3 regions of the Companilactobacillus sp. genome follow, and region 1 is predicted to be linked to each of the others. Evidence: predicted binding sites of a transcription regulator. Region 1 holds the regulator's gene; each other region holds the start of a gene.
What was found. Region 1 encodes NrdR, which represses ribonucleotide reductase genes. Its sites were predicted from a motif close to ACACNATATATNGTGT; they were not measured.
Positions count from the first base shown of each region.

Region 2: nrdJ (ribonucleoside-triphosphate reductase, adenosylcobalamin-dependent) is a predicted target of NrdR. The motif match lies at 1,950-1,965, and genes of this name have one in related genera.
Region 3: LKF16_RS13000 (deoxynucleoside kinase) is a predicted target of NrdR. The motif match lies at 1,266-1,281, and genes of this name have one in related genera.

Region 1 covers NZ_JAKVLR010000001.1:99,859-103,150, reverse strand. Annotated here, with positions in the region: gene dnaI (primosomal protein DnaI) at 1-64, opposite strand, end outside; gene LKF16_RS00470 (replication initiation and membrane attachment family protein) at 67-1,434, opposite strand; gene nrdR (transcriptional regulator NrdR) at 1,446-1,928, opposite strand; gene coaE (dephospho-CoA kinase) at 1,949-2,542, opposite strand; gene mutM (DNA-formamidopyrimidine glycosylase) at 2,539-3,292, opposite strand, start outside.
Region 2 covers NZ_JAKVLR010000001.1:983,573-986,864, reverse strand. Annotated here, with positions in the region: gene ptsP (phosphoenolpyruvate--protein phosphotransferase) at 1-868, shown strand, start outside; gene LKF16_RS04930 (hypothetical protein) at 914-1,429, opposite strand; gene nrdJ (ribonucleoside-triphosphate reductase, adenosylcobalamin-dependent) at 1,991-3,292, shown strand, end outside.
Region 3 covers NZ_JAKVLR010000001.1:2,655,805-2,659,096, reverse strand. Annotated here, with positions in the region: gene LKF16_RS13005 (QueT transporter family protein) at 1-364, opposite strand, end outside; gene LKF16_RS13000 (deoxynucleoside kinase) at 528-1,178, opposite strand; gene LKF16_RS12995 (DUF2207 domain-containing protein) at 1,527-3,292, opposite strand, start outside.

The DNA.
Region 1 (3,292 bases):
AATCAGCATTGCTGAAACGATAATTCTTCAAGCCTGCCGCTAAAGCATCGCTAAATTTTTCCATAATTATTTACCTTTATTCCGTAATTTACGGAGCATTTCTAAACGATTTTGTTCCAGTTGAGAGTCATTTTTTTGTTCGACCGGCTTACTTTTGACCTTGGTCCAGTCAGTAGCCTGTTCGACCTTCCTTGGACCTTTGGAATAACGTCGTTGATTATTATTTTTACGGGGTCGATTTTGAAACTCAGTGATTCTCTTGAGAGCCGCTTCTGGTGTCGTAACGTTATTTTGCTTCCAGTCATTAGCAACGGTTTCCATGAATGCCAAAGTTAATGTTGGTGAGTTTTGCAAAATATAGTGCACCAAAATATTAAGAACTGGAATTGGCAATAATGAACGAGAAGATAAAGTCCGCAATGCCCTAGCTTCAGAATTACCCGTGAATCCGCCGAGACGATTTTTTTCGTCAGCCAGAAAATCAGCTGGCGGCATAGTTTTAGCCCGTTGCAATAGCAGTCGTTCAGGATCATTGCTGTTTGTTGTAACTGCCGATTGTTCGACAGGAGCCTGCTCTACTCGGGCGGATAAATTAGCTTTTCTTTCAAAACGATTCTGAACTAGACGTTTGAGTGCATCTGGATCGATTTCGTTAGTCGTGATATCAACAGTTTTACCAATCATTTCAATCATAGAAACATCGGGAACTCCGTAAAACTCATGCAAGCTGAGCAAAAGCTGTTGGTTTTCTAATAGATTCTCATGACTGACCTGATAAACTTGCTCCACTCTCTCGCAAATTAACTCAAAGTCAAAACTATCATCTTGAGTTGCATCCAATTGAGGTCTACCTTGCTTAGATACATTATTAAAATCAGTTTGAGCTTTTTGAACAGCATTTGGTTTATCGACGATGTCACTGTCGCTTAATTGAAATACTTGCATGAAGGTTTTTGAAACATTCTTCGAACCGTCTAAAACTGATTCTGACTGGTGATACTTATCGACCAATTTAGAATATTGATCTTCACCAATTTTTTCCAACAGAAAAATACTCATCAAGTCGTCTTCAAAAAAAACTTTTGGTGAATATGGTGGAAAAAGCTGATAAATATTAAACGTCCCAATCTCATCTGTCTTTGAATAAGTCGAAACCAAACTCAATGCTTCTAATTTTAGACGTTCTTGATAAAAAGTATTGATATCCATATCCAATAACGACAAAAGTATCGAGTGACTTTGACGATCAGTCACCAATTGTTTATTGGGGATTTGTTGCCAAAGCAATTGATAAATTCCAAAGGCACGAGTTCCAAGGAGCGGCAAGTATAAATCTGTCAATACTTGACGATCAACGTCGCTGATTTGACCATTGGGTAAACACCAATAGCCAGTCAAAGGAGTTAAATTATTTTTATTTGCATTTAAACTCACGCTGCTCCTCCTTATTTCTTAGAATCCTTCTTATCGCTCTTGTCATTTGCCATCATTTCTTGAACTTCATTCATAAATCCACTCATATCCTTGAATTCACGGTAAACACTGGCAAAACGAATGTAAGTTACGTCATCAACGTCAGCTAATTCCTTCATAACATATTCGCCAATTTCTTGAGACTTAACTTCATTTTCGCCGGTTGCACGAATCTTGTTTTCAACCCGGTCTACGATCGCATTCATTTGATCCATGGTAACTGGACGTTTTTCGGCAGCACGGACTAGGCCACGCAATAATTTTTCACGCCGAAATTCTTCACGATTTCCGTTCTTTTTAATTACTAAAAGCGGTGATTTCTCGATTCTTTCAAAAGTTGTAAATCGGGTGCCGCAAAATTCACATTCTCTTCTTCTACGAATGGCACGACCTTCATCGCTAGGTCGACTATCGACAACTTTTGACGAGTCATGGTGACAATGTGGACATATCATAAGCGTTCCTCTTTTCTATGTTAGAGCTGCTTTAACAATTGGCTGATTTCGTTTTTCAAACTAGCAATGTCATGCGAATTATCAAGTACATAATCAGCTAATTGTTTTTTCTCCGTCATCGGCATTTGTGAATTAATTTTATCTAAAGCGGCTTGTTTATTCAAATCATTTCGTTTCATCAAGCGTTCAAGTTGGATTTCCGGTTCAACATAAACTGCAATCGTAGCATCAAAATATTCCTGATAAGAACCCTCAAATAGCAGTTGGATCTCAAAAATATTGATCGTTGAACTTGAGTCTTTTTTTGCATCGTCAATTATTTGAACGATGGTTGACCTTAGTAACGGCCCCATAATATTATTCAATATTTTCAGCTGACGTTTATCAGAAAAAACAATGCGGCCTAATTTTTTTCGGTCAAGCGAGCCATTAGGTAAAAGGATGTGCTTGCTAAATTGTTTAACAACTTGTTTTAATCCTGGAGTACCGGGCTCAACTACCTGTCGGGCAACCTTGTCAGCATCAAAAATTCGGCATCCCAGTTCTTTAAAGATCTTTAAAACTGTAGTTTTTCCGGCTGCAATGCCCCCAGTCAAACCATAGATCTTACTCATTTGATCACCTGACAAGTTGGACAGAAGTGAGTTCCTCGTCCACCGACCTTGATCTTTTCGATTTCGGTTCCACATCTCGGACATGGAGTACCCTCTTTGCCATAAACTTTAAGTCGGTCTTGCATATTACCTTTGTGTCCATTGGCATCCAGATATGAACGAACTGTGGAACCACCAGATTCGATGGCCAGTTTGATTTCATCATTAGAACAATCGATGACCTTTTTGATGTCATCATCTGTCAGATGATTGGCAGGTGTTTCAGGGTGTATCTTTGACTGCCAAAGAACTTCATCAACATAAATATTTCCTAGGCCACTCATAACGGACTGGTCTAATAAGACCGTTTTGATATCCTTTCGATGCTTGATAATTCGAGGTTTAATATTTTCAAAGGTAAACCTGCTTGATAGCGGCTCAGGGCCTAACTTTTTCAACGATTTATTTTCATCCAAAGTGGCCGTCGGCCATAGTTGCATGCGACCGAATTTTCGCACGTCATTATAAATCAGCATTTCACCATCATCCAATGTAAAAATTGCATGAGAGTGTTTATCGATAGCTGTTTTATCAGCTGAAACACGGTACTTACCCTCCATCCGCAAATGACTGATGATGGTATATCCATTATCCAAATGGATCAACAAAAATTTAGCCCGACGTCCAACGTCGGTAATTTTGGCACCAGTGACTGTCTCAACAAATTCTGAGACATCCCCTGTGATCAAATTCTGATAACGTATCTCAACA
Region 2 (3,292 bases), 880 kb from region 1:
TATTGATAACGGTGCTGAAGGTATTGGACTTTACCGTACAGAATTCTTGTACATGGCCTCAGATGAACTTCCAACTGAAGATGATCAATTTGAAGCTTACAAGACAGTTCTCGAAGGTATGAAAGGCAAGCCAGTTGTTGTCCGTACAATGGACATCGGTGGTGATAAGCATTTGCCATACTTACCACTTCCTGATGAAATGAACCCATTCTTAGGATATCGTGCTATTAGAATTTCTCTTGATAGACAAGATATCTTTAGAACTCAATTACGTGCCTTACTACGTGCTTCTGCATTTGGTAACTTACGTATCATGTTCCCTATGATTGGTACTCTTAACGAATTCCGTGATGCTAAGAAGGTATTCGAAGAAGAAAAGGCTAAATTAGTTGCTGACAACGTCAAAGTATCTGATGATATCCAACTAGGTATGATGATGGAAGTTCCAGCTGCTGCTGTATTAGCTGACCAATTCGCTAAAGAAGTTGACTTCTTTAGTATTGGAACAAACGACTTGATTCAATATACAATGGCTGCTGATAGAGGTAATGATCGAGTATCATACTTGTATCAACCATATAACCCATCTATTCTTAGATTGGTTAAACATGTTATTGATTCAGCACACAAAGAGGGTAAATGGGCCGGTATGTGTGGAGAAGCTGCTGGAGACAATATTATGGTTCCACTACTTCTTGGCATGGGTCTAGATGAATACTCAATGAGTGCTACTTCAGTTCTTCGTGTTAGAAGTTTAATGAAGAAGTTAAGCACAGCTGATTTGAAAGAATTAGCAGAACGTGCTGTAACTGAATCCATTACAAACGAAGATAACAAGAAGTTAGTTGAAGAATACTTAGAAAAATAATTAAACAATAAAAGCCAAACGAGAATTTCTCGCTTGGCTTTTTTTCTAGCTTATTTTCATGGAGTATTTGGTAATGTTTTTATTGCCAGGGATCATAAATGAAAATTCCGGTACCTGATTGCGTTGTTCATAAGTACCTCGATCAGCATAAAAATGGACGATGACATCTAAATTTTTCTTCTGAATATCCTTAAATTTAAGATGTTTTCCATTGACGTCGGTGATAGTTTCCGCAGTTTTACTTTGTCCGTAAGGGATATTTAAAAACATATTGTTGCCGAGCTTGTAATTCTGGTCCTGTATTCCCAAGAAACTGTGATGGGAACGATTGATGTGCATCAATACGTTAGTTGCAACAGTGGTTGCAGTTTTGTCAGTTTGAATATCCTTGACGGTAAAATCGATTCCATTTGCCTGGACCTCTTGGCCTTTTTGAATTTGGATCTCGTTGATCTTTGGATAGCCACCTGACCGTGATCGAATGTATAAAGAACCAAAACAAACGAAAAATACTACTAGTGACCAAACGGTGGTAAATAATAATGGATGATGGTGTCTCATAAAAAGCTCCCAACTGTTACAAAATTTTGGATAGTGACGTCAAATTTGGCCGATTTAAGCGCATCTAACGTCAGGTTAATATAGATTTAAACGATATTAGACTCAAACTCTCAGAGCTTGTCAGAGCGATTTTGAAAAATATGGTTATTTACGTAAATAAATAATCGTTTTACAAATAACTTTCAACAGAATAAATGATAACACGATATATGTTATGGTAGATATTCGCTTTTTTCTTATTTTTTATAATATTATTTATCCAAAAATTAGTTTTGCTTAAAACCTAGTTTGAATGTTTACCCAAATTTGTATTAATTTTTCAGGCATTAAATACAACAATATGCAAGACAAAATAATGACAATTTCATTTTATTGTCATTATTTTGCTTGTGAAAAAATTGCTCCTTGACACTGTCACACATAGACGGCAGGCGGACGGAAGCTCGTGATAAAAATTTGTTTCACATCATTTCAAAAAAATATTTTTAACACTATATGTTGTTAACCAGAAATAAAAGAGCTACTATATGTAGTGTTATAAATATTTCTGAGGTGAGCTTAATGGACATTATCAAAACAAAAATTGAACTTAGTCAAGAGTTTATTGACCAAGTCAAAGAAGAAATTAAACCACACTGGGGTGAACTCGGTTGGGTCACATATAAAAGAACATATGCACGTTGGATTCCTGAATTAGGACGTACAGAAAACTGGGACGAAACAGTTAAACGTGTAATCGAAGGAAACATTAATCTCGACCCTAGATTGCAAGCTAAGACAATCAGTACACAAGATTACAACGAATTAGTTGATGAGGCTAAGAACCTCTTCAAATTAGTTTACGGATTGTCAGCAACACCATCTGGTAGAAACCTCTGGATCTCTGGTACACCTTACCAAGACAGAAATGGCGATGCTTTAAATAATTGTTGGTTTATCGCTGTTAGACCACAAAAGTATGGTGACAGTCGCATCGTGCCTGAATATTTGGATAAAGACACAAAGGCTGTTTCAATGCCATATTCATTCATGTTTGACCAATTGATGAAAGGTGGCGGCGTTGGTTTTTCAGTCGTTCCTTCAAACATCGAACAGATTCCAGCAGTAGATGTTAAAACAGATCTGACAATTTTGATTGGCAAGGACAGTGCATCTTATGACGAATCAATTAAAGCTGGTGCTGTTGACCGTGACGAATGGTTAGCTAACAATGATGTTGACGCTGGACGTTTCTATAAAATGCCAGATTCACGTGAAGGCTGGGTCGTAGGTAACGCTACTATGATCGATAACCACTTTAGTGAAACAAATCCTGAAAACACAGCTCAAGTCGTGCTTGATATAACTGACATTCGTGCCAAGGGTGAAAAGATCAAGGGCTTTGGCGGTACTGCTTCAGGTCCTGTTCCATTGATTGAAATGCTCCAAGATATCAACGAATTGTTGAACGACAACTTTGGCAAAAAGTTATCATCAGTTGACGCTACTGATATCGGCAACATGATTGGTAAGACGGTTGTTGCAGGTAACGTTCGTCGTTCAGCTGAATTAGCACTTGGCGGTGCTGAAGACCAAGACTTCATCACTATGAAACAAGATAAAGATAAACTTTATCATCATCGTTGGGCTTCCAACAACTCAGTTGCTGTTGATTCAATGTTTAACGACTATCAACCAATTGCTGATTCAATCCAACACAATGGGGAACCCGGAATCGTTAACCTGGACTTGTCGCAACACTATGGTCGTATCATTGATGGTTACAACGAAGACGCAGATCCAGAAGTTGAAGGAACAAACCCTTGTGGCGAAATTTCTCTAAGTAACGGCGAACCTTGCAACTTATTTGAGATCTTCCCACAA
Region 3 (3,292 bases), 2.6 Mb from region 1:
AATACAACTCTGCACCAACAATAAGTCCATTCACTACAGCGCAGATTATCGATACTAACCAAATAAGGCTCATCTTGTTGGCAATCAAAACAATCAGTCCGCAAGCAATTGCTGTTGCAAGTGTTCCGAAGATCAAATCAGCAGCACCTAGTGCTGGACTGAAGATATTTGAGATCAAACATCCAATGATCATCGACCAACTAAACTTGGGATTGAAAAATACCATTAACATCAAAACCTCTGATACTCGAAACTGAATTGCTCCAAAAGCTAGAGCTGAAATGCCAGGCGTCAACGTTAGGGCAACATACAATGCTGCGACGATTGCTAAACGTGTGATATCTCTTATTTTTAAACTATGCATATACTTTCCTTTCACTGTTTTGTTAGGACAGGTTACCAGTGCAAACTGCCAATTTATTATGTTAACTTGTTTCGAATACTTGTGCAATAGGTATATCCAGGTTAAATCTGAATTTAATGATAAATGATTGCAAAAAAAAGAAGAGATTCAGCATCTCTTCTTATTAAATCTTAGGCAATAAGTCACGTTCACTCAACATCGTATCAATTTGTTTCAAGACGATTTGGAGGTCGTCTTTATTTTCAACATAGTCCAATTGATCGCCATTGATCTTCATCTTAGGACTATAGTCATATTCATCATACCAGTCATCATAGCGAGATAACAATTCATGATAATACTCAACTAAACTAGGATCTTGATCGATTTGTTCATAGTCACGGCCACGCTTTTGGATACGCTTGATCATCGTGTCATACGAAATATCAATATGGATCAATAGATCAGGAGCTTTCTTTTCAGCTGCAAATGGCAATTCTTGCATCATATTTTCGAGCAATTCGTCATATACTTTAACTTCTTCTTGAGTTGCACGTCCCATGTCAGCATTCATGTGGAAGAACAATGAATCCTCATAAATTGAACGGTCCAAAACATTGTTGTCATCAGCCATTGCTTGCTTAATTGACTCAAAGCGTTTGTTTAAAAAGTAGATTTGTAATAGAAATGCATATTGTTTAGGATCCTTATAAAATAGTGGCAAGACAGGATTATCATCTACTTGTTCATAGAAGGCCTCTGTTCCTAAATGTTTTGACAAAATTGTTGCCAGTGTACTTTTACCAGCACCAATTGTGCCGCTTAATACGATCATCATTATATTCCTCCATCCGATCTTTAAAAAAATCAACAGATAATATCTTACCACTTGGCCTATATGTTGTATACAAGAAATAAAGATAAACTATATCTAGTATTAATGGAAGGTTTAAGAAAAGCTATACCCGGCGATTTCTGGAAGAAATTTTTTTTAAAAGAAGGCAAAAAAAATCCTCACCCATTCGGTGAGGATTTTCTCGTCAATTCCCTTTTTCGTTCCAGTGAATATAATACCAATACTATATAACATTGGTATTACAAATCTGTTTCTTTATAACTTTTTTAATCGAGTTTAAAAATTAATTAAATACTAAAGAAATTATTAATAAATGTTCAAGCAGGCTTAGAAGGCACCGCCACCAGAACCTCCGCCAAATCCGCCAGAGCTTCCACCGGAAAATCCACCTGATCCAAAACCGCTAGAATTAGACGAATTTGAATTTACGCTTCGTTCAAATGCATCGTATGAGCTGTTGACTGCAGAACCAAAGTTATTATTACTATCTAGACTCCCTAGTCCGTAATAATAGTAACCAATAAGTGGAACTGTCATTACTTCAGCACCAAAACTAACTTTAAGTGCATCAATAACTTTCTTCGAGATACCAAACGCTGCAGCATACGGCAGGATCTGTTCCCAGAGAATCAAATCACCTACTTCAGCAACTTTGATGTCATTAATATCGCGAAGCATCCGTCTAAAGCCTTGCAATTCATTGGCCGTGTCAGCACCAAATTGCGTATATATTGAAACATTATGATCAACATATACTTTTAATCCAGCTGAAAATGCAATCACAATAAGTCCAATGATCAATGACGGTATAAACATGCTTGACATTAAGATACTCATTAACAAGACAAATAGCACAGAAATAATTATCGTCAAATACATCGACCAATTAACACTCTTTACTAAGCTTTCATTTTGTTCACTGAAGTATTTCTTTCGCTCATCATCGTGACGATCTTGCCAAAGATTAAATTGATAATTCAGATCTTCACTCTTAGTTTTTTTAATTTGTTTGATTGAAACTTTGCTACCATCACCGATTTTATCAATCAAAAATTTGAAAAATGGATTTAAATGGTCAGATGATTTTTCAATCTGATATGTTTTGCCATCTGGCAATATTTTGAGGTTCTTTTCAAATACCTCATACATCATATCGCCAGTTAAGCCCTGATAATCCGCCTTAGCCGCTTTTTTTACAATCAAACGTGCCATACTAGGCTTCATGTTAGGAATTTCAAACCAATGATGGATCGGGATTGGTTTTGTGATCTTGGTATCTGGATTCTTACGCCATTTGATAAAGATCACCAAATAAATCACAAACACGATTATTATGAAAATCGGAATAATCGCATAAACCTTCATTTTATTGACTGCGCGTTGATGATTGGCTTCATCAGCCAGTTTCTTCTCTTGCTTAATGATCGAAGCTTTCCTTTTTTCGTGAACGACGTTTTTGTTAGTGTTAGTAATCTTGGTTGGGAAAATCATATGTGTCTCTACGAATTGATTTTCAGGTAAATTATCGACAGTTAACGTCACGCGTCCGTTTTCGTAATCTACCTTGTTATAACCATCCAAAGGACCGTGTGCCCACGCTCTTAGCTGCTTAATGTTGTCTTCAGGTAACTTAATTTGAATCTTTGCATGATTGATTTCTTGATCCCATCCAGAACCAATTACTTTCCAATTAAGTTCAGCCGTATCTTGATAATTTGTAACTACTCCATGAAGTTTGTATTTATAGATAAACGTCGCATGGGTATCGTAAACAGCATGGTATATCTTGATTTTTTTGATTTTCCCATTATTGGTTAAAGTATAACTGTTGTTACTCTCATCATTAGCCGGCAATACAGGCGTGTTGTCACCGTCTTGAGTGACAGACACATTTAAATTGGACATACCCTTAATCCCATTGGTATCCATATTGTAATAGACACCGTGAAAGTCGCCATCAAAGTCATAAGTGATCTTTTGAGTAACGTCGGCATTACCATTTTTTAAAACATTGACGTCCATTTGATAATTGGTAATCTCATATGAATCATCTGCAGATGCAACGTTTGAGAACATCATAAACGCGACAAACG